2 regions of the Cohnella herbarum genome follow, and region 2 is predicted to be linked to the other one. Evidence: a T-box and tRNA genes for the amino acid it is inferred to sense, from the RefSeq annotation. Region 2 holds a T-box; the other holds one or more tRNA genes.
The links. The T-box of region 2 lies ahead of tyrS (tyrosine--tRNA ligase). A T-box ahead of a tRNA ligase gene usually reads a tRNA of that ligase, here a tRNA-Tyr.
Positions count from the first base shown of each region.

Region 1: it encodes a tRNA-Tyr, which carries the amino acid that the T-box ahead of tyrS (tyrosine--tRNA ligase) is inferred to sense. The anticodon was not compared.

Region 1 covers NZ_CP051680.1:3,299,422-3,309,835, forward strand. The annotation lists gene HH215_RS14625 (alpha-L-rhamnosidase-related protein) at 1-200, shown strand, start outside; gene HH215_RS14630 (Gfo/Idh/MocA family protein) at 279-1,283, opposite strand; gene HH215_RS14635 (sugar phosphate isomerase/epimerase family protein) at 1,280-2,131, opposite strand; gene HH215_RS14640 (AraC family transcriptional regulator) at 2,336-3,220, shown strand; gene HH215_RS14645 (helix-turn-helix domain-containing protein) at 3,286-4,890, opposite strand; gene HH215_RS14650 (ABC transporter substrate-binding protein) at 5,000-6,001, opposite strand; tRNA gene HH215_RS14655 (tRNA-Leu) at 6,247-6,332, opposite strand; tRNA gene HH215_RS14660 (tRNA-Arg) at 6,350-6,426, opposite strand; tRNA gene HH215_RS14665 (tRNA-Cys) at 6,441-6,514, opposite strand; tRNA gene HH215_RS14670 (tRNA-Gly) at 6,532-6,606, opposite strand; tRNA gene HH215_RS14675 (tRNA-Gln) at 6,682-6,755, opposite strand; tRNA gene HH215_RS14680 (tRNA-His) at 6,780-6,855, opposite strand; tRNA gene HH215_RS14685 (tRNA-Trp) at 6,879-6,952, opposite strand; tRNA gene HH215_RS14690 (tRNA-Tyr) at 6,969-7,052, opposite strand; tRNA gene HH215_RS14695 (tRNA-Thr) at 7,072-7,147, opposite strand; tRNA gene HH215_RS14700 (tRNA-Phe) at 7,169-7,244, opposite strand; tRNA gene HH215_RS14705 (tRNA-Asp) at 7,261-7,337, opposite strand; tRNA gene HH215_RS14710 (tRNA-Met) at 7,376-7,452, opposite strand; tRNA gene HH215_RS14715 (tRNA-Glu) at 7,553-7,627, opposite strand; tRNA gene HH215_RS14720 (tRNA-Ser) at 7,649-7,741, opposite strand; tRNA gene HH215_RS14725 (tRNA-Asn) at 7,745-7,820, opposite strand; rRNA gene rrf (5S ribosomal RNA) at 7,850-7,966, opposite strand; rRNA gene HH215_RS14735 (23S ribosomal RNA) at 8,090-10,414, opposite strand, start outside.
Region 2 covers NZ_CP051680.1:2,583,434-2,593,847, reverse strand. The annotation lists gene HH215_RS11710 (bacteriocin maturation protein) at 1-903, shown strand, start outside; gene HH215_RS11705 (TOMM precursor leader peptide-binding protein) at 900-2,843, shown strand; gene yjcZ (sporulation protein YjcZ) at 2,970-3,074, shown strand; gene HH215_RS11695 (sporulation protein YjcZ) at 3,260-3,391, shown strand; T-box leader at 3,665-3,893, shown strand; gene tyrS (tyrosine--tRNA ligase) at 3,950-5,239, shown strand; gene HH215_RS11685 (IS3 family transposase) at 5,604-6,488, opposite strand; gene HH215_RS11680 (helix-turn-helix domain-containing protein) at 6,506-6,865, opposite strand; gene HH215_RS11675 (MFS transporter) at 7,096-8,301, opposite strand; gene hemE (uroporphyrinogen decarboxylase) at 8,488-9,540, shown strand; gene hemH (ferrochelatase) at 9,537-10,414, shown strand, end outside.

The sequences.
Region 1 (10,414 bases), 720 kb from region 2:
CTCCGTCCGGCGAAATTGCGGTCTATGCCGATGCGAACGTAATCAAGCTGACCGTGCCGGAGGGCAAAGGTTTGCTGCGCTTCCGCAGCTCGATCGATCCACGGAGTTCCGACGTCGCAATCTCCTGCGTAGGCGAAGACGTTTATGAGGCGGAACTGGTCCCTCATTCGAACGTGCTTGTCCATTATCGAAGTTTCTAACGAAACAAGCGCCGTTCGGCTTATGCCGTACGGCGCTTGTTCTATCAACTTTAACCTGGGACGATACACTAACCTCGATTATCGGAGAGAGTTAGCGATTTCTCTTCTCGCAAGCCTGAACGATGCTATCCCCTCTTCGAGCGTAGAAACCGTTATCTCCTTGCCTTCCTGCAAGCATCGCAGGAAGTAGAGCAACTCGTTATAATAGCCGCCGAGAGATGATACATTCCCGCCCACGTCCGACGAGGCACCGCCTTGCGGCGCGTCCCCGGCCAGCTCGGGCCGGATGTGCTCTCCCGCTTCCGTATACACGTCCAAGCCGTTCGGAGTAAAAGCGACCGTCGCTTGCTCGAACTTGACGCGGTAGGACATCTCGAACGGGAAGCCTTCCGGGTAGCCCCAGCTTCCTTCCAAGGAGACGACCGTCTGCCCGAACTTGTAAGTGCTGAAAATATGATCCGCATAACCGCCGTTGTTCACCGCCGTGCTCGACGTCGACTCCGGTTCGCCGAGCAAATAACGAACGTAATCTACGTCGTGGATATGCAGGTCGAGCGCCGCCGATCCGCTGCGTTTACCGTCCAGCAGCCAATCGTTCCATCCCCACGTCGGCCGCGGGCTAACTCTCTTGAAGACGCCGGAAATCATCGCCCCGTATGTTCCTTCGTCCTTGATCTTTTTCAAGTACTCGTACTCCGGCCAGAACCGGATGCAGTGTCCGACCATCACTTTGCCCGACGATTTCTTCTTCGCTTCGAGCAGTTGCACCGCCTCGGACTCTTCCAGACAAACCGGTTTTTCGATGAAGACGTCGTAACCGCGATCCAACGCTTGCAATGCGTGTTTCGTATGGAGGAACGTCGGCAGGCAGATATCGATCGTGTTCACATCCGCCTCGCTGATTAATTGCTCCCCGGACGCGTATACCTTCGCCCCGAATTTCTTGGCAATCATCGTAGCGTTCTCGACATTGTCGTCCGCGACCGCCGTAACCTGGAAGTCCGCCTTGCCTTCCAACGCCTCGTAACAAGCGGCATGCATCTTGCCCATGAATCCCGTGCCGATTAACCCGATCTTGATCATCTTGCTGTCTCCCTCCCCAATATGCGATCCATCGAAGACGATGTGTTATAGATGATTTGCTCCGTATGATGGGTATAATTAGGAATCATCTCCGCAATGACGTAGTCGTCGTATCCTGCCGCCGTTAACGCCGCAACGACCGAAGGGTAGTCCACGTCGCCCGCCAACAAATCGACGAAACCGTGCAACCCGCCTGCTTGCCTCCGGTAATCCTTGAAATGCACCTTCTTGATCCGTTCTCCGAGAATCGAGATCCAGTGTTCCGGGTATCCGGTTAATAACGTATTGCCGATATCCAAATAGGAGCCTACCCATGGCGATCCGATTTCGTCGATGAACCTTCTCATCTCCAAAGGCGATATAAGAAATTTATTCCATACGTTCTCTATCCCGATATTGACTTTGTATTCGGCAGCCGTCGTTGCCAATTGCGTAACGGCTACTTGCGCCCGTTCATAAGCGACGTCATAAGGGACGACCTCGGACCCGGGTATAAAATCGACGCCTACCGCGCCCGGAATAAGCAAAATCGTATCCACGCCAAGCTGAGCCGCGGTCTCCAATTGTTTACGGCCGATGTCCAAGGCTTTACTTCTCGTAGACACGCTGTTGCTGGTCAGGGAATAAGTCCAGTACAAACCGGACGCTAAGCTCGTCAGTTCGATGCCCGTATCGTCGGCGAATGCTCTTAGCTCCGTAACTTCGGCCTTTCCGCTATCGAGGCTTAGCTCCCCATCCTCTGCCAGAGCAAGCTCTATTCCTTCGAACCCGGCGGACTTGGCAAGGCGAATGCAATCCTTGGTTCCCATTCCGGCCGGAAATGACCATGCGTTAATGCCCTTCTTCATCGTTCGTCCCCCGCTATCTTCGAATAGAATTGCAACTCTATTATAAGATCCGGTACGCGTTCTAAGATTTGTTGAAAATGCCCGACTATTTATCATTTTCAAGCATGAACGCCGATATGAAGGCAGGAGTTCATGCCAAGGTTCGCGAAACCTATAGCGACGGCTCGCAATGCATCCGATTCATTACCGCGGAGGACTTCCGATATGGATTTTACGAAAACCAAGCTGAAGTTGGAGATAGAGGTATCTCATCTGATCACCCTGCACTATTTTGAATTTGCCAAAGATTATATATTCGCGGGCGAACAGCATGATTTCTGGGAACTGGTGTACGTGGATGCGGGAGAAATCGAAGTGACCGCCGACCATAACGGATACGTGCTGAAGCAAGGCGATATTATTTTCCATCAACCGAACGAGCATCACAGCCTATGGGCCAACAATCGAATCGCCCCTAACGTGATCGTTATCACTTTCGAATGCCGAAGTCCGGCCATGCGTTTTTTCGAGAACAAAACATTCCATCTCGGCAACGGAGATCGCAATCTGCTCGCGTCCGTCCTCAAATACGGCTTTCAAGCGTTCGAGCCTCCTTTCGATGACCCAAGGTACAACCGATTGGTCCGCAGAACCGACGTCGCGTTTGGAGCCGAGCAATATATCAGGCTTTATCTGGAGCTGTTCCTTATGAGCATCATTTCTCAGGGATATGCGGATACCGGAGGGAACCGGCTCTCTACGGCCGCAAAGGAACGCAGCGAGAATGACGTGACCGGCAAGCTGATCGCCTATATGGATGAACATATAACGGGCGATCTTACGCTAGAGCAGATGTGCGAACACCTTTATATCAGCAAATCGTTCCTTGTACGCCTGTTCAAGCAGAAAACCGGTCAAAGCGTCATGAAGTACTATAAAAACCTCAAAATCGAAAAAGCCAAAAACCTCATTCGCGAATGCCGGCATAACTTTACCGAGATCGCGGAAATGCTTAAATATGCTAGCATCCATAGTTTTTCGCGCCAGTTTAAGCATGTGACGGGACAGACGCCATCCGAATATTCCCGTTCGGTTCAAGCACGGATATGACAAAGAAGCTCTCAAGGTTCCATCCCCTTTGAGAGCTTCGGCTTAATGCTGCTATATTGTCCCGATCAAGCAAATATCTTCAGCAGATCATCGATTTTCCGGTTATGGGAAAGCACTCCGTAATTCATCCATGCTAAGAAATCAACCTCGTATACTCGTTGATTCCGGACTGCCGGAAGCATTTGCCAATGAATCACGTCGATCGCTGATCGACTTCCCCGTTCCGAAAGCCTATCGAAGGTTATGACCACATGATCGGCATCAAGCCTAACCAACTGCTCGGGCGTTAACGGAACCCTTCTATCCTGACTCGTTAGTTGCGTAACGAGTTCCGGAGGCGTCAGTCCAAGATCCTTGTACAATACCGGCCCCGTGTAACCGTGATCCGCACCCGAGTATAAGTAAACACCGGCATCGGATACGCGAAGGCAGGCAACCGTCTGCCCTTGAATCGAACTCTTTAGTATTTTCTTGGCCTCGTTCGCTTTATGCTCGTATTCGCCGATGATTTCTTTGACCTTATCCATCTTCCCCAACAGATCGGCTACCGTTCGCAGCGTCGTTCTCCAATCCTCTCCCGAATGGGTTACTTTAAAGGTCGGCGCTAAACGGTTTAACCGATCAAACGGGATCCACCGCTCGAAACTCTCTTCCATCATGATAAAATCCGGTTTGACGCCGGAAAGGGCTTCGACATCCTCGGTCTCGATATCAAATGTCGGTACCTCGTTTAATCCGAGATATTCCTGTTTCCCCCAGTTGGCATGGGAGCATTGCATCGCAGGCGTTACTCCTAGTGCGACCAAATAATCTTCAAGAAAAGGTGCCCACACCTGGATATTTTCACGATTGTTACGTCTATAGATGCCTGGAGAGACGCCGACCGCTTGCTTGAATCGACGATTAAAATAGTACTCATCGCCAAAGCCGACATTCTGTGCGATATCGAACATCGGATCATTCGTTACGAGCAGCAACTGCTTCGCTCTATCGATCCTCACCTCGTTCAAATACTGGAGCGGTATTTTTCCCGTCATTCCCTTAAACAAACGCGTATACTGCCACCTAGGGACATTAGCCAATTCGGATAGTCGCTCCACCGTCCACGGATCGTGGTAATAACGTTTCATTTGCTCGATCGTTTGCTCGACTGATTGCCTCACGTTCCATTCCTTGTTAGGAGTAAGATTTTGTTGTAAAAGAAAGAGCAGCAGTTGCTGGAATCGAATATGCCGTTCCAATACCTTCATTTCATCTAGGGCGGTACGGTTGCGGTATATCCCCTCAAGGTAATCTAAGCAATCTGAGAACGGAGAGCACAGCAACTCCCCCTTACAAGGAAATCCTGAAGTCTCCAACGCGTCTTTCGCTCCGGTAACGGTAGCTGCTATGATCATTTTATCAAAGGTAAGCCGATACAAGCTTATCCCGACATCGGAGACCTTAATCTCGATAGGACTGCCAGGCGGAAATACGAAGCATTTGCCTCGCTCCAGCTTTGACATAATGCTTTCACAAGCTAAGCTTCCGTTACCTTCCTTCACGACAAGCATCGTATATTCATTGACGTTTCGAGGCCCCCACTCCTCCGTTGAAGAGTGGACATCAATGCTCGTCAGTCCATAATATAAGACATTTCCAATCTCCGATTGCTCAAGGCGTTCCATCATATTCATCTTCCCTAAGTGAGAATTATTATCAATTAAATTATATACAAAAAAGGAAAGCTCGACAACCAACGTTTTGGTTGCTAAGCTTTCTTCATTCCTACGCTTTCTATTATGGAGCCAGGCTCTTTAACAGATCATCGATCTTCATTTCATTCGCGATGATCGCTCCGGATTGCCAATGAGAACGATCGTACGAATAGACGTGATTGTTCTTAACGGCCGGCAGCGATTTCCATAACGGGCTATCCAGCAATTTGACCGCTTCCTGGTTCTCCTTAGAGTCCCAGGCTCCGTTGGATGGGAAAATGATAATGTGATCCGCATCGAGTTCCGGTATCGCTTCCTCCGATAGGACTTTTTGAAAATCTTCCATCACTGTCATCGGATGTGGCGTGAGTCCAAGCTGGTTATAGATGAACCCTGTGAATCTATTCTTAGTACCGAACAAGGCAAGCGTTTTGTCCCCGATGTTTAATCGCACTACGGCAACAGTCTCTTTCCCTATTGTCGATTGGAACTTCGCTTTCGCATCGCTGATTTTCTGATTGTACTCACTCAGCTTGGTTTCTGCCTTCTCCGGAATTCCCAATACATCCGCAACCTGCTTAAGGACTTCCGTCGAATCACCGAGATACTGTTCCGGAATGCGATAGGTGGGAGCTACTTTAGAATACTGTTCGTATTTCGCCGCGTCTACTCCTCCGTCAACGATAATCAGATCGGGATCGGCCGCCACCATCGCTTCCATACTGCCGGTGATGTCGAACTGAGGCATATCCAAGCCTAGATAATCCTGTTTCCCCCAGCTTGGATGATACCACTGCACGATCGGTTCTACTCCAAGCGCCGTCAAATAATCCTCTAAGTAAATTCCTGCGACCCTTTGCGGGTTCACCGGAATTTCGATTTCTCCGAACTCATCCGTCACTTTACGAACAGTTTCCGATCCGGTCTCAGGCTGTTGAGCGGTCGTAGTCGCCTGACTTTCGGATGGCGGCGCACTTGCTTCATTTGCCGAAGAGTTATCATTGGATCCGCATCCTGCCAATCCGATCGCCGCAGCTAGCATTGCGACCATCCCTACCGTGAACTTAAATTTTGTACTTGCCATGCTGTATTCCATCCCCTTTGTCCTCTAAAAATGTAGTGTATAGAGCTATTGAAGAAAATGATAATCATTATCAATTAACTCGACTTTTATTGTAGCTTAGGGCTCAACCTGTCTCAATGTATATTCGCTATTCGTTTCTTGTACAAATGGAACTGTGCTCTTCTAACTTTACGCACAAAGTCATCCCTCTGCGAAAGCAAAAAAAACCTTAAGGCGATTAACCTTAAGGTTTTGACATTCGTTAGTGGTGCCGGTGAAGGGACTTGAACCCCCACTCCCTTGCGAGAAACGGATTTTGAGTCCGTCGCGTCTGCCATTCCGCCACACCGGCTTATTCAGTTTTCTTACTGGCGCGCCCTAAGAGATTCGAACTCCTGGCCTTTTGATTCGTAGTCAAACGCTCTATCCAGCTGAGCTAAGGGCGCAAGTTAAAGGTTTTTGGAGGCGCCACCCAGACTCGAACTGGGGGTAAAGCTTTTGCAGAGCTCTGCCTTACCACTTGGCTATGGCGCCACAGTCAAGATTTTAGATGGAGCGGAAAACGGGGCTCGAACCCGCGACCTTCTCGTTGGCAACGAGATGCTCTACCACTGAGCTATTTCCGCATATTAGGCTATCGGGGCCCCCGAAAAGTAATCGGTATATGCTCCAACGCTTAGCTTCACTTTTTGGAGTGAAAGTGGCTGGGGATCAAGGATTCGAACCTTGGATGACGGAGTCAAAGTCCGTTGCCTTACCGCTTGGCTAATCCCCAACAAAAACCTCTTTGTTGTAAAAATGGGGCGGACGAGGGGAATTGAACCCCCGAATGTCGGATCCACAAACCGATGCGTTAACCACTTCGCCACGACCGCCATGATCGTAATTTGAATCTTATTGGCAGGGGCAGCAGGAATTGAACCCACACTAACGGTTTTGGAGACCGCTGTTCTACCCTTAAACTATGCCCCTACATAGAGTAGAAAACTGGTGGAGGATGATGGATTTGAACCACCGAACCCGAAGGAAGAGATTTACAGTCTCCCGCGTTTGGCCACTTCGCTAATCCTCCATGATTAGCTGAAAAGAAATGGTGCCGACTAGAGGACTTGAACCCCCAACCTACTGATTACAAGTCAGTTGCTCTACCAGTTGAGCTAAGTCGGCGCGTGTTTTTAAGTTGTGTAATGGTGGCTCGAGACGGAATCGAACCGCCGACACGAGGATTTTCAGTCCTCTGCTCTACCAGCTGAGCTATCGAGCCGAACTTAGTGTAAAGATGGCGGAGCTGACGGGATTCGAACCCGCGGTCTCCTGCGTGACAGGCAGGCATGTTAGGCCACTACACCACAGCTCCACGATAGTAACTCGGTGTTGAGCCGAGGGTAATTCATTTGGTTGCGGGGGCAGGATTTGAACCTGCGGCCTTCGGGTTATGAGCCCGACGAGCTACCGGGCTGCTCCACCCCGCGTCGTTAATTAATGATTGCTTTCTTGAAGCGACATTTATTATCATAACTCATATCGCCTATGTAATGCAACCCTCAATTTATGGTAATTCTTTTTGAAGATTGGTGACCCCTAGGGGATTCGAACCCCTGTTACCTCCGTGAAAGGGAGGTGTCTTAACCGCTTGACCAAGGGGCCATGCTTACACCGGTAAAATAGTGGCGGAGAGAGAGGGATTCGAACCCTCGAGACGCTTTAGACGCCTACACGATTTCCAATCGTGCTCCTTCGACCAAACTCGGACACCTCTCCATATGGCTCCCCGAACAGGACTCGAACCTGTGACAACTCGATTAACAGTCGAGTGCTCTACCAACTGAGCTATCAGGGAATGTAAGCGTAAGTAAATCATGTGATCCAGCCTGGCAACGTCCTACTCTCCCAGGACCCTGCGGTCCAAGTACCATTGGCGCTGGAGGGCTTAACGGTCGTGTTCGGGATGGGTACGCGTGGAACCCCTCCGCCATTATTACCAGACCGGATCTTAAACTCAAGGCTTGCGCCTTGAAAACTGGATGCGAAGTAAAGCGGTCAGAAGAAGGTGAGTATCATTTGTCTTGCTAGCATCATTCGTGACGACTAAAGTCGCACGAGTTCGTGTAGGATAAGCCCTCGACCGATTAGTACCCGTCAGCTCCACACATTGCTGCGCTTCCACCCCGAGCCTATCAACCTGGTGTTCTTCCAGGGGTCTTACGAATTGGGAAATCTCATCTTGAGGCAGGCTTCGCGCTTAGATGCTTTCAGCGCTTATCCCTTCCGCACTTGGCTACCCAGCGGTGCTCCTGGCGGAACAACTGGTACACCAGCGGTGCGTCCATCCCGGTCCTCTCGTACTAAGGACAGCCCCTCTCAAATTTCCTACGCCCGCGACAGATAGGGACCGAACTGTCTCACGACGTTCTGAACCCAGCTCGCGTACCGCTTTAATGGGCGAACAGCCCAACCCTTGGGACCTACTTCAGCCCCAGGATGCGATGAGCCGACATCGAGGTGCCAAACCTCCCCGTCGATGTGGACTCTTGGGGGAGATAAGCCTGTTATCCCCAGGGTAGCTTTTATCCGTTGAGCGATGGCCCTTCCATTCGGTACCACCGGATCACTAAGTCCGACTTTCGTCCCTGCTCGACTTGTAGGTCTCGCAGTCAAGCTCCCTTATGCCTTTGCACTCTGCGCGCGATTTCCAACCGCGCTGAGGGAACCTTAGAGCGCCTCCGTTACTTTTTAGGAGGCGACCGCCCCAGTCAAACTGTCCGCCTGACACGGTCCCTCTACCGGTTAACGGTAGTAGGTTAGAACTCCGATACGATCAGGGTGGTATCCCAACGGCGCCTCCACAGAAGCTTGCGCTCCTGCTTCATAGGCTCCCACCTATCCTGTACAGACCGTACCAAAGTTCAATATCAAGCTACAGTAAAGCTCCATGGGGTCTTTCCGTCACGTCGCGGGTAACCTGCATCTTCACAGGTACTAAAATTTCACCGGATCTCTCGTTGAGACAGCGCCCAAGTCGTTACGCCATTCGTGCGGGTCAGAATTTACCTGACAAGGAATTTCGCTACCTTAGGACCGTTATAGTTACGGCCGCCGTTTACTGGGGCTTCAATTCATAGCTTCGGGTTGCCCCTAACCACTCCTCTTAACCTTCCAGCACCGGGCAGGCGTCAGCCCGTATACTTCGCCTTACGGCTTCGCACAGACCTGTGTTTTTGCTAAACAGTCGCTTGGGCCTCTTCACTGCGGCCCCCTCGTGCTATTCACACTACCGGGGCACCCCTTCTCCCGAAGTTACGGGGTCATTTTGCCGAGTTCCTTAACGAGAGTTCTTCCGCGCGCCTTAGAATTCTCATCTCGCCCACCTGTGTCGGTTTGCGGTACGGGCACCTTCTCCTGGCTAGAGGCTTTTCTTGGCAGCGTGGGTACATGACCTTCGGTACTATGATTTTCCCTCCCCATCACAGCTTGAGGTTACAGTGTGCGGATTTGCCTACACACACCTCTTACTGCTTGGACGAGCTATTCCATCAGCTCGCGTCGTTCTCCTCCTGCGTCCCCCCATTGCTCATAACGGATTACGGTGGTACAGGAATTTCAACCTGTTGTCCATCCACTACGCCTTTCGGCCTCGCGTTAGGTCCCGACTTACCCTGGGCGGACGAACCTACCCCAGGAACCCTTAGGCTTTCGGCGGACAGGATTCTCACCTGTCTTTTCGTTACTCATACCGGCATTCTCACTTGTATACAGTCCACCGTTCCTTCCGGTACGACTTCAACCCGTATACAACGCTCCCCTACCCAAGCGCGCTTGCGCGCGTCTGCCATAGCTTCGGTGGTGTGTTTAGCCCCGTTACATTTTCGGCGCAGAGTCACTCGACCAGTGAGCTATTACGCACTCTTTAAATGGTGGCTGCTTCTAAGCCAACATCCTGGTTGTCTTCGCAACTCCACATCCTTTCCCACTTAACACACACTTGGGGACCTTAGCTGATGATCTGGGCTCTTTCCCTCTTGACGACGGATCTTAGCACTCGCCGTCTGACTCCCGAGTATACATACATGGCATTCGGAGTTTGACTGGACTTGGTAACCCTTGGCGGGCCCCGCACCCAATCAGTGCTCTACCTCCATGATGCTAAACCTCGAGGCTAGCCCTAAAGCTATTTCGGGGAGAACCAGCTATCTCCGAGTTCGATTGGAATTTCTCCCCTACCCCCACGTCATCCCAGAGCTTTTCAACGCTCACGAGTTCGGGCCTCCAGTGAGTGTTACCTCACCTTCACCCTGCACAGGGGTAGATCACACGGTTTCGGGTCTACGACCACGTACTTAGGCGCCCTATTCAGACTCGGTTTCCCTTCGGCTCCGCCTCATCAGCTTAACCTTGCACGTGAACGTAACTCGCCGGTTCATTCTACAAAAGGCA
Region 2 (10,414 bases):
CGACTCGGAAGTGATAGGGTAAGCAGTATGGATGATAACGAATTCCTATCGTTTACGAGTCGGTTAACATCTCCGCACTCCGGTATATTTCACCTTTGGGAGGAGGGAGACCTGAGCCAGCTTCCTCTCTCGCAATGCCGGATTCAGCCGGTTGATCCGTTGTCGGAAGGGCTTGCGGAAATGCTCCCGGTAATCACTAGCGCAGGTCTGACGCATATGGAAGCTCGCAACGAAGCGGGGTTAGCTGGAATAGAGGCCTACGTAACTAGATTAAGTCGATTGTCGTTTTCCCGATTCTTGACGGACCAGCAATCCGAATCCATTGATATCGGAGCGGGGGCAACTTTCGAAGAAGCCGTTTGTCGCGGATTGCAGAAGTGTTTAACGCAACTATGGAGGAAGCAAGGTGCTAAACGGATCTCGCCGAAAGTCGGGATACCGCTTAGTCATGTCGAGGATCCCCGCTCCCTCTATTACTTACGAGCACTAGAGACTTTGCATGGAGTACCGAAGATCCGATTGGGCGAAGACGTACACGGCTTTCCGGTCGTTTGGATCGGTATGGGCGAGAGCTGGTACAGCTGCGTCGGATTGAACAGGACATTGGCGCTCAGAACGGCTCTTCAACAGGCGCTTCTGAGCATACAAAATCAAATGGAGCCCGCCTTGCAGCGCGGAGATGAAATGCCGACTCCAGATTCGGAAATTGCCATGGCATCAGACTTGAGAATTAAAGACGTCGACGACACGACAAACGCCGAGTTGATACAACGCGCTATATCCGTCTTAAAACGTAATCAAAAGCAATTAATCGTATTCGATATCAAGGCGGAATTCTTTTTGAATGAACATCTGGGGGGCTTACTTGGCTTTATGCTTGGAGAGGAGGAGGTATCCGGGTGAATGATCTCGTTGCGATCGTCGGTGAAGGACTGTTGGCACAATCTGTTAGCGATTTATTATCCGAACAATATCAAGTCAATCGTCAAATTGATTTCAACCTGCCCATCCCGGAATCGGCGAAAATGGTATTGGTGCTATCCGATGAATGGCGACCTTCCGTATATGAGCTTGCCGAACAAGTATTGCATAGGACCGCCATTCCTTGGTTGAGGGGATTTATATGTCATGACGAAGGCGTGGTCGGACCGCTGATTCAACCGGGTAAACCGGGCTGTTCCCAATGTGCCGAGTTAAGGAGCTTTACGGCCGGGCAGGATCGAGAGAATAGTATTGAGTTACAAATGACTCTATTGTTGCATGGCGCAATTCCGCGTGATTCATCGATCTCGAGGTTTGGAATTATGCAGATGAGTTACTTGATCGCCGCGGAAACACGGAATTGGATTCAGGGATTACCTGCTCTAACGGATTGCGGGGTGTATTTCGTGGACTTGCAAACGTTGGAAAGTTCGCTGCATGCGTTTATACCAGACCCTCTGTGTCTTTATTGCGGCAATCCGCCTCTCGATACGCCGGAGAACGCGATCGTTTCATTGCAGCCAAGCCCTAAGATCAATGCCGATACGTATCGAAGCAAATCGGTGGATGACCTCGGGCGAGACTTAGTTAAACATTATTTAGACGAACGGACGGGCATTTTCAATAAAAAATCTATGGATCTGTTATCGCCATTTTCCAATATATACGTGAACCTACCATCAACGACAGGCAATGAAACTTCGGGAGGCCGTTCTCATTCTTATGAGAGAAGCGAACGAATAGCCATCTTGGAAGGCTTGGAGCGTTATTGCGGAATTTCGGCGCGCGGCAAGAGAGTCGTGATTCATGATTCTTATCAGAATCTGTCCAATAGAGCGCTCAATCCCATGGAGGTGGGGGTATACTCGGCTGATCAGTATGCGCAAGAGGATTTTCCGTTCAAACCCTTTGATCCCGAGTTCCCGATGAACTGGGTGTGGGGTTACTCCTTAACGGCGGAGCTGCCGATACTGGTTCCCGAACAGCTTGCTTACTATAGTTTAGGATTAGGAGACGGCTTTGTTATGGAGGGCTCGAACGGCTGCGCGTTAGGGGGGAGCTTGGAGGAAGCGATTTTCTACGGCATTATGGAGGTGGTCGAGCGCGATTCGTTTCTAATGACTTGGTATTCGCAAATCCCGGCCCCGCGACTAGATCTCTTTTCGTCCAACGACAAGGAATTACTGCTCATGGCAGATCGTTTACAGGCCGTATCAGGTTATGATTTATATTTGTTTAACGTGACCATGGAAACCGGAATTCCTAGTATTTGGACAATAGCCAAAAATAAGGGGAATAGCGGATTAAATCTCATTTGCGCGGGCGGAGCCCACCTGGATCCGATAAGAGCCGCCAAAAGCGCGGTTCATGAAGTGGCGGGCAACCTGATCTATCTTGGAGAAACGTTGCAACGGAACAAGGATGAGTATTATCGAATGCTGGATGATCCGTACTTAGTAAAGCGGATGGAGGATCATTCCTTGTTGTACGGCTTACCTGAAGCGGAGAAGCGTTTGTCTTTTATACTGGATCAGAATCGTCCTCTCCAAACTTTCGAACAAGGATTCGAACCTAGACAATGGAATAAGGATTTGACGGATGATCTCAAGGATATCCTTCTGAAATTCCGGTCATTAAATCTCGAAGTCATCGTGATCGACCAAACGACTCCCGAAACTTTAAGTAACGGACTACATTGCGTTAAAGTTCTGATCCCCGGGATGGTGCCCATGTCATTCGGTCACCGCCTTGTTCGTTTGACGGGGTTGGAGAGGATGCTTAACGTTCCGGCAATGCTTGGTTATACGAAGGAATCGCAAGGGGGACAAGGGATTAACCCTTATCCTCATCCTTTTTTATAGGCGAATCGGTAGTTATTCGCGGATATCTTAAAAATCTGTGCGAATGCACTGACGGTATAAGTATACCTGCATATTTTAGCAGGGTAATAAATAATCACAGACAAAAAGAATCAGGTGGTGATGAAGATGAGTTACGGTGGATCTTGTGCAGGTTATGGCGGTATGCAAGCTGCTGCATTTGTACTTGTACTTTTCATTCTGTTGGTTATCATTCTGAGAGCCGGTTACTAATCACGAATGAAAATAAACCACCATGCTGAAAAGCATGGTGGTTTTACTTATAACAGCAAAATGGGACTAGTTGTGCATTAGCGGATTTTTGCTTGGATCTGTGCGAATGTACTGACAATATGATTAACCATACATAATCTAACAGGGTGATAAACAGTCACAATAAAAAAACTGGTGGTGATACTATGGGTTATCCAGTTGGCGGTGTAGGTGCTGGTTCTTGTGCAGGTTATGGCGGAATGGGAGCTGCGGCATTCGCTCTTGTTCTCTTCATACTGTTGGTCATCATCTTGAGAGCCGGAATCGGGATCTACTAATCCGTATTACCCGTTAAGGTTTGCGTGCGTAACAACAAATCTATCCGGAAGCACCCCTCCTTACTCCGTTAATAAGATGGCGAAGCTAATACTAGCACAACCCCGCTCAGCCTCGCGGCTAGCCGGGGTTGATTTTTTTATGAAAAATGGCAAGCATAAGTCGATCTTCGGATTCGGAAATAATCCGAGATTGTTCTGTATAGTCACAGTTCTGCATAATCAAAGTTGACTTCCTGCGCCGCATCGTATACAGTGATTCAAACGAATAATTTAGCATTAGCGATGAAGGGGATCAGTAGCGTTCGTATCCCGTGTTTCAGAAAGCCGGCGGTCGATGCAAGCCGGTACACGAGCAAACGCGAATTACGTCCTGGAGCATCTTGACCTGAAACCGTACCGGTACGGAAAGGCAAGACGGTCGTCAACCGTTACGAGACAAGAGTGGAGAATGCGCCGGAGCGCATTTTCAATTAGGGTGGTACCGCGATGACTCGTCCCTGTCTATAGACAGGACGGGTCTTTTTTGTTTTTACATGAAAAATAGGAGGAACGATGACCATGACCGCAATCAATGAAGCCAAAGGCACCTACGATTTGCTGGAGGAACTCGAATACAGAGGATTAATTCATCAAATGACCAACCGCGAGGGCTTGCAAGAAAAGCTGGGCAAAGAGCGGGTCGTACTTTACTGCGGATTCGATCCGACTGCAGACAGTTTGCATATCGGTCATTTGCTGCCGATACTGATCCTTCGTCATTTTCAGCGTGCCGGACATAACCCGATCGCGCTAGTCGGAGGCGGTACCGGAATGATCGGAGATCCGAGTGGACGTTCGACGGAACGATCCCTCAATACGACCGATACGGTTGCGGGATGGACGAATCGGCTGAAGGATCAGCTCTCGAGGTTTCTGGATTTCACTCCGGATGCCAATTCGGCGAAACTCGTGAGCAACTACGAATGGTTAGGCCCGATGGATATCATTACGTTCCTGCGCGACATCGGCAAAAACTTTACCGTCAATTACATGCTGGCCAAGGACTCGGTCGATTCGAGACTCGCGAACGGTATTTCTTTTACCGAGTTCAGCTACATGATCCTTCAATCGTATGACTTCTACAAGCTGTTGACCGATCATAACTGTACGCTTCAAGTCGGTGGCAGCGATCAATGGGGCAACATTACGGCAGGACTTGATCTGATCGGAAAAATGGGCGGCGGCGACGCATACGGGATGACGGTTCCTCTCGTTACGAAGAGCGACGGCAAGAAGTTCGGTAAATCCGAGTCCGGAGCGATCTGGCTAGATCGCAGCAAAACGTCGGTATACGCCTTCTATCAGTTCTGGATTAATACGGACGACAATGACGTAATCAAGTTCTTGAAATACTTCACGTACCTTGATCGTGCGCAAATCGCGGAATTAGAAGCCGAACTTGCCGAGCGTCCAGAGAAACGCGTAGCTCAACGCGAGCTGGCTCGACAAGTTACCGGTCTCGTTCACGGCGAAGAAGCCGTCGTAAGCGCGGAGAAGATCACGCAAGCGTTGTTCTCCGGAGACGTTACGCAGCTTAGCGAGTCCGAACTCGTCGAAGCATTGCAGGATATGCCGACGACCGTTATTTCCGGGCATGAGGAAACCGCGCTTCTGGATCTTCTGATCGAGACGAAAGCTTCTCCTTCGAAGCGCCAAGCGAGAGAAGATATCGAAAAAGGCGCGGTGTATGTAAACGGCGAAAGACAGCAGAATGTTAATTTCGTCGTAACGAAGGAACAACGGCTGCATGACAAGTACACCGTCCTGCGTCGCGGCAAGAAAAATTACTACTTGGTGAAGTTCGAGTAGGGGTTGGCTTACGCGGATAAGCGTAATGTAGAAGGGATTGGGCATCTGCCCAATCCCTTCTTTTTGTTTTTCGCTGAAAGTACCTTATCCGCCGCAGGGTGGGTTACGAACCAAATAAAGCACTGAGTACCATATCTTAGCTGCTGGAAGGGCAGATCGCCGCCGGCGCATCCAATAGAGCACTGAGAGTACCTTATCTCCGCCGCAGGGTGGGTGACGAACCAAATAAAGCACTGAAAGTACCTTATCTTAACTGTTGGGAGACAGATCGGTTAGACCCCCTAAATCCGGAGTATTACTGATGAAATACGTTGCTGTCGTAAAAATACTTGGTTTACTAGCGTTTTCCTCAGGATTTCGATTCTTAAACGGCTCGAGTGTACTTTTCTAAAGAATCAGTCGTTTGCTCCACCCACTTCATGAAAGCCGTTGGGGACCGTTTTCCCAGGCTTCTGTGCATGCGGCGGTTGTTGTAAAAATCAATGTAATTCCGTACAGCTTCGTGTGCCTCCTGAAAAGATTCAAAGCTCTCTTTTCCAAGCAGATCTCGCTCAAGGGTGGCATGAAAGGACTCGATGTATGCATTCATATTAGGTGTCTTTGGAGGAATGCGCTCATGCATAATTCCCTCTGCTTCGCATAACTCTCCAAACGCCTTGCTGATAAATTGGGGGCCGTTATCGGTGCGAATGATCGGCTTGCTCTCTTCGGGCTTTAGACGTGACTGTAACGCCTTTTTCACAGCTTCGCATACGTGTTTGGCTTCGCAATTCGTACCGATATGGATGCCGACGATACTGCGATCGTAAACGTCGATCATATCTGCGATGTAGAAAAACTGATCATACCCCGCAACGTATCCATACTTAATATCGAGCTGCCAGACTTGGTTGGAACCTGTTATCGTGTGATTGCGTGCTAGGCGCCTTGGATAGTGAACCTTCTTACGTCGTTGCGGATGAAGAATACCGAGCTTCTTACAGAGGCGGTACACTTTTTTCTTATTGATGATGAGTTGGCGCTGTACGTGTAAGCATTCTGTTAACAACAGATAGCCGTAGCTATGCTCTTCGCCAGACACCAGCTCCATTAACCACTCTTCAATCTGTGCATTACTTATTACGTTTCCGCAAACCGTTAGAGAATGCTTAGTTACAGGGCGTCCTCGGAGTGGCATTTTTGTTTCTGTAGTTGTATCCTCACGTGATGCTTTCTTTCGTTCGTAGTACGTCGAAGACGCGGCCCCCACAATGCTTAAGATGTTAGCTACTGTATGTCCCTGCTCAATGAACGTCTGGGCAACGTCGAGTTTGTCATTGAGGCAGGGTTCGTCTTTTTTACGAGTTCGCGCAGCACCTCGATCTCTAACTCTTTTTGCCCTAACGCCTTTAATGCACGCTCGTACTTTTCTTCCAGATCTGCAAGTCGCTTGGACTCCATAACTCGTTCGTCGATCGTTGGCAATGAATCTGCCCCAAACGTCTCTTGATATTCCACTACCCATGCTCTAATTGTTTTCGGAGTCACGTCATACTTTCTGGCCAGCACGCCTGCTTTCATTCCCGCAAGAGCCTCTTGTGCTGCTTTGTAACGTACTTCCTTAAAGGCATTATTTCGCTGTCTCATTTCCGCTCGCCCCCCTAATGAAATACTACCTTATTTCCCTAGCCATTCTCCAATTCATTTAGGGGGCTTAATAGAGATCACCGCCGGCGCATCCAATAGAGCACTGAGTGTACCTTATCTCCCCCGCAGGGTGGGTGACGAACCAAATAAAGTACTGAGAGTACCTTATCTCCTATGCAATTGGAACACGCAACCTCATAGCGCACAGAAAGTAACTTACCGTCTAACCTTTAAGTACGCGAAGCCGACCGGGAGCGTAAAGCGCGGGTCGCCCAAATGCAAGTCATAAACAACAGCACGCCGGACAACACGAACAGTCCCTCGATGCCGATGAAACCCGATAACGCGCCGCCCATAATCGGACCCATCATGTTGCCGAGGCTGAGGGCGCTGCTATTGAAGCCGAAAGCCCGGCTTTCCATTCCGTCCGGCGTGTACCGGCGAACGAGGGAGTTGACGGTCGGGATAAGTCCGCCCATGAAGCAGCCGAGCAGAAACCGGAACACGAGCAGCTGGCCGACCGAGCCGACGAAAGCCTGCGGAATCAGCATGACCGCCGCGCCTGCCAACGATACGAGCAATATTCGGGTCGCCCCGATTCTATCGCTTAACTTTCCGAGAAGAGGCGCGCATATCATGTTGGATATTCCGGTTACCGAACCGACGAAGCCGGCATAAAAAGCCAGGTTCTCGGTCGTTCCGTGCAGATCCTGCACGTATAGCGGGATTAGCGGCATCGGGCTTAACATCGCGAATTGAATAAGGAAAGTCACGGTTAGCAGCACCGGCAACTGTCGGATTACCATCAAATCGCGCAACCCTTTGAAGACGCTCATTTGTTTCTTCAACGCCGCGGCAGCTCGGTCGAAGTTTTCTTGGACGAGCAGCCACGAGATAACGGAAGCAAGAAACATCAAGCTTCCCGTAATATAGAAAATCGGCCGGAATCCGAAATTATCGGCCAGCAACCCCCCGATAAACGGACCGAGGATCGTCCCCGCCGTGCCGCCGGACTGCAAAGTTCCCATCGCGAAGCCCATTCGGTCCTTCGGCGTAGTGGCCGATACGAGCGAAACCGCCGCGGGCGTATAACCGGAGATGACCCCGTTCAGCATCCTCAACGCCAACAAATGCCAAGGGGCGGTCGCGAACCCCATGAGCACCATAACGAGGGACATTCCGAAGCCCGATCGCAGCAGCATCATTTTACGGCCATACTTGTCCGATAATTTACCCCACAGCGGTTGAAAGATGAACGAGGTAATAAAGTTAGCCGCGAAAATAAATCCGGCCCATACCCCGATCTCGTGTCTATCGGTCAATCCTAGATCTTGTTGCAAATATAGGCTCAGGAAGGGCATGATCATCGTCATCCCCGCCATAACCAAGAAATTGCCGCCCATTAAGACGAACAAATTGATTTTCCAACGTTGCATGAGCTACTCCTTTCCCGAAGCTGCCTACGTACAGTCAGTATATCATAGGCTAAACGAGCGCCTAATAACAGCATTGTCAAACTATTGTCATACTCCGCGGGGAGTCCGAGGTTGTTCGGTCGGGATAAAAGGGGCATAATGAAAGCAACGAGAAAGACAATCCGATACATAAATGAGGCAAATAAAATGAAAAACGATCTTTTTTTGCGAGCAAGCCGGGGAGAAGCGGTTGAACGAATACCCGTATGGTATATGCGTCAAGCCGGTAGGTACGATCCCGATTACCGTAAAATCAAAGAGAAATATTCGCTGTTAGAGATTTGCAGACAGCCCGAGCTTGCGGCGGAAGTGACGTTAATGCCGATCAAGAAGCTAGGGGTCGATGCGGCTATCCTTTATTCCGATATTATGAATCCCGTAGCTTCGATCGGAATCGATTTCGATATCGTGAAGGATATCGGCCCCGTCATTCATAATCCGGTGCGCAGCGCGAGCGACGTAGAACGATTAACGCCGATCGATGTCGAACGCGATCTGTCCCATGTTCTCGAGACGATCAGAATATTGGACCGCGAGCTAGACGTTCCTTTAATTACGTTTGCCGGAGCGCCGTTTACGCTTGCCAGCTATATTATCGAAGGACGTCCGACCAAATCGTATATCCGGACGAAGACCCTCATGTACAGCGAGCCGCAAATCTGGCATCGCTTGATGGGCAAGCTGGCTGACATGGCAGCGACTTATTTGCGCGCGCATATTCAATCGGGCGCCAAAGCCGTGCAATTGTTCGATAGTTGGGTAGGCTCGCTTGCTCCCCATGACTTCAAAGCTTTCGTGCTTCCTCACGTGGAAAGCATTTTCGCGAGCCTGTCCGATCTGGACGTTCCGAAAATTTATTTTCCTGGCGTTAGTTCGGGAGAGTTGCTGCCACAGCTTACCGGCTTGAAGGCGAACGTCATCGGTTTGGATTGGCGGGTTCCGCTGTCGGAAGGAAGACGCCGTCTCGGCGGCAAGTTTGCCATCCAGGGCAACCTCGATCCTTACGTGCTTACGGCTCCGTCGGAAGTCATTCACGAACATGCCCGTATGATTCTAGACGACGGGATGAAAGAGCCCGGCTTTATTTTTAACCTTGGACACGGATTGTACCCGGAAGCTTCCTTGGATAAGCTGCGGGAATTAACGGAATATATTCATGCTTACAGCGAACAACAATTGTCGGCGGGGGCGAGATCATGAGCGTGACGGCCAAGAAAGCCATCGGAGTACTCGTCATGTCCTACGGGACTCCGGAAAGTTTAGATGGCGTGGAAGCTTATTACACCCATATTCGCAGAGGGCATCCGCCTTCGGCGGAACAATTGGAAGATCTCACGAGCCGATATCAAGCGATCGTCGGCGGCGTGTTCCCGCTTCGCGAGAATACGAACGGCCAAGTCGCTGCTTTGCAGCGTACGTTGGATAGCTTAGCCGGCGAAGGGACTTACGCCTGCTATCAGGGCTTAAAGCATGCTTCGCCTTACATAGAGGACGGAGTTGCGGCGATGGCGGCGGCAGGCATTACGGAGGCGATCGGCATCGTTCTGACGCCCCAGTACTCCGCGATGAGCGTCGGCGGCTACATGAAACGCGCGCAAGAGGAAGCGGACAAGCAAGGGATCGCCTTTAAGGCCGTTCAGGAATATCATCTGCACCCGCAATTGATCGATGCGTTAAGCAAACGAGTCAACGATGGATTAGAGCGGTTAGGCGATTCGCGTGAGGACTCATTGGTGTTGTTCAGCGCGCACAGCTTGCCTGCTAAGATTTTGGAAATGAACGATCCTTACGCGGATCAATTGCTTGCGACATCAGCGGCAGTGGCGAAAGCAGCAGGCGTCGAGAAGTGGCAGTTCACATGGCAAAGCGCTGGACAAACCGGACAGCCATGGCTTGGACCGGATATTCTCGAGACGTTGGAACGGCTAAGCGCCGAGGGCGTGAAATCGGTGCTCGTAACGCCCGTCGGGTTCGTATCGGATCACTTGGAAGTTTTGTACGATATCGATATCGAAGCCCGGAAGTTCGCGGATGCACGCGGAATACGTCTGGAAAGAATTCGCATGCTGAACGA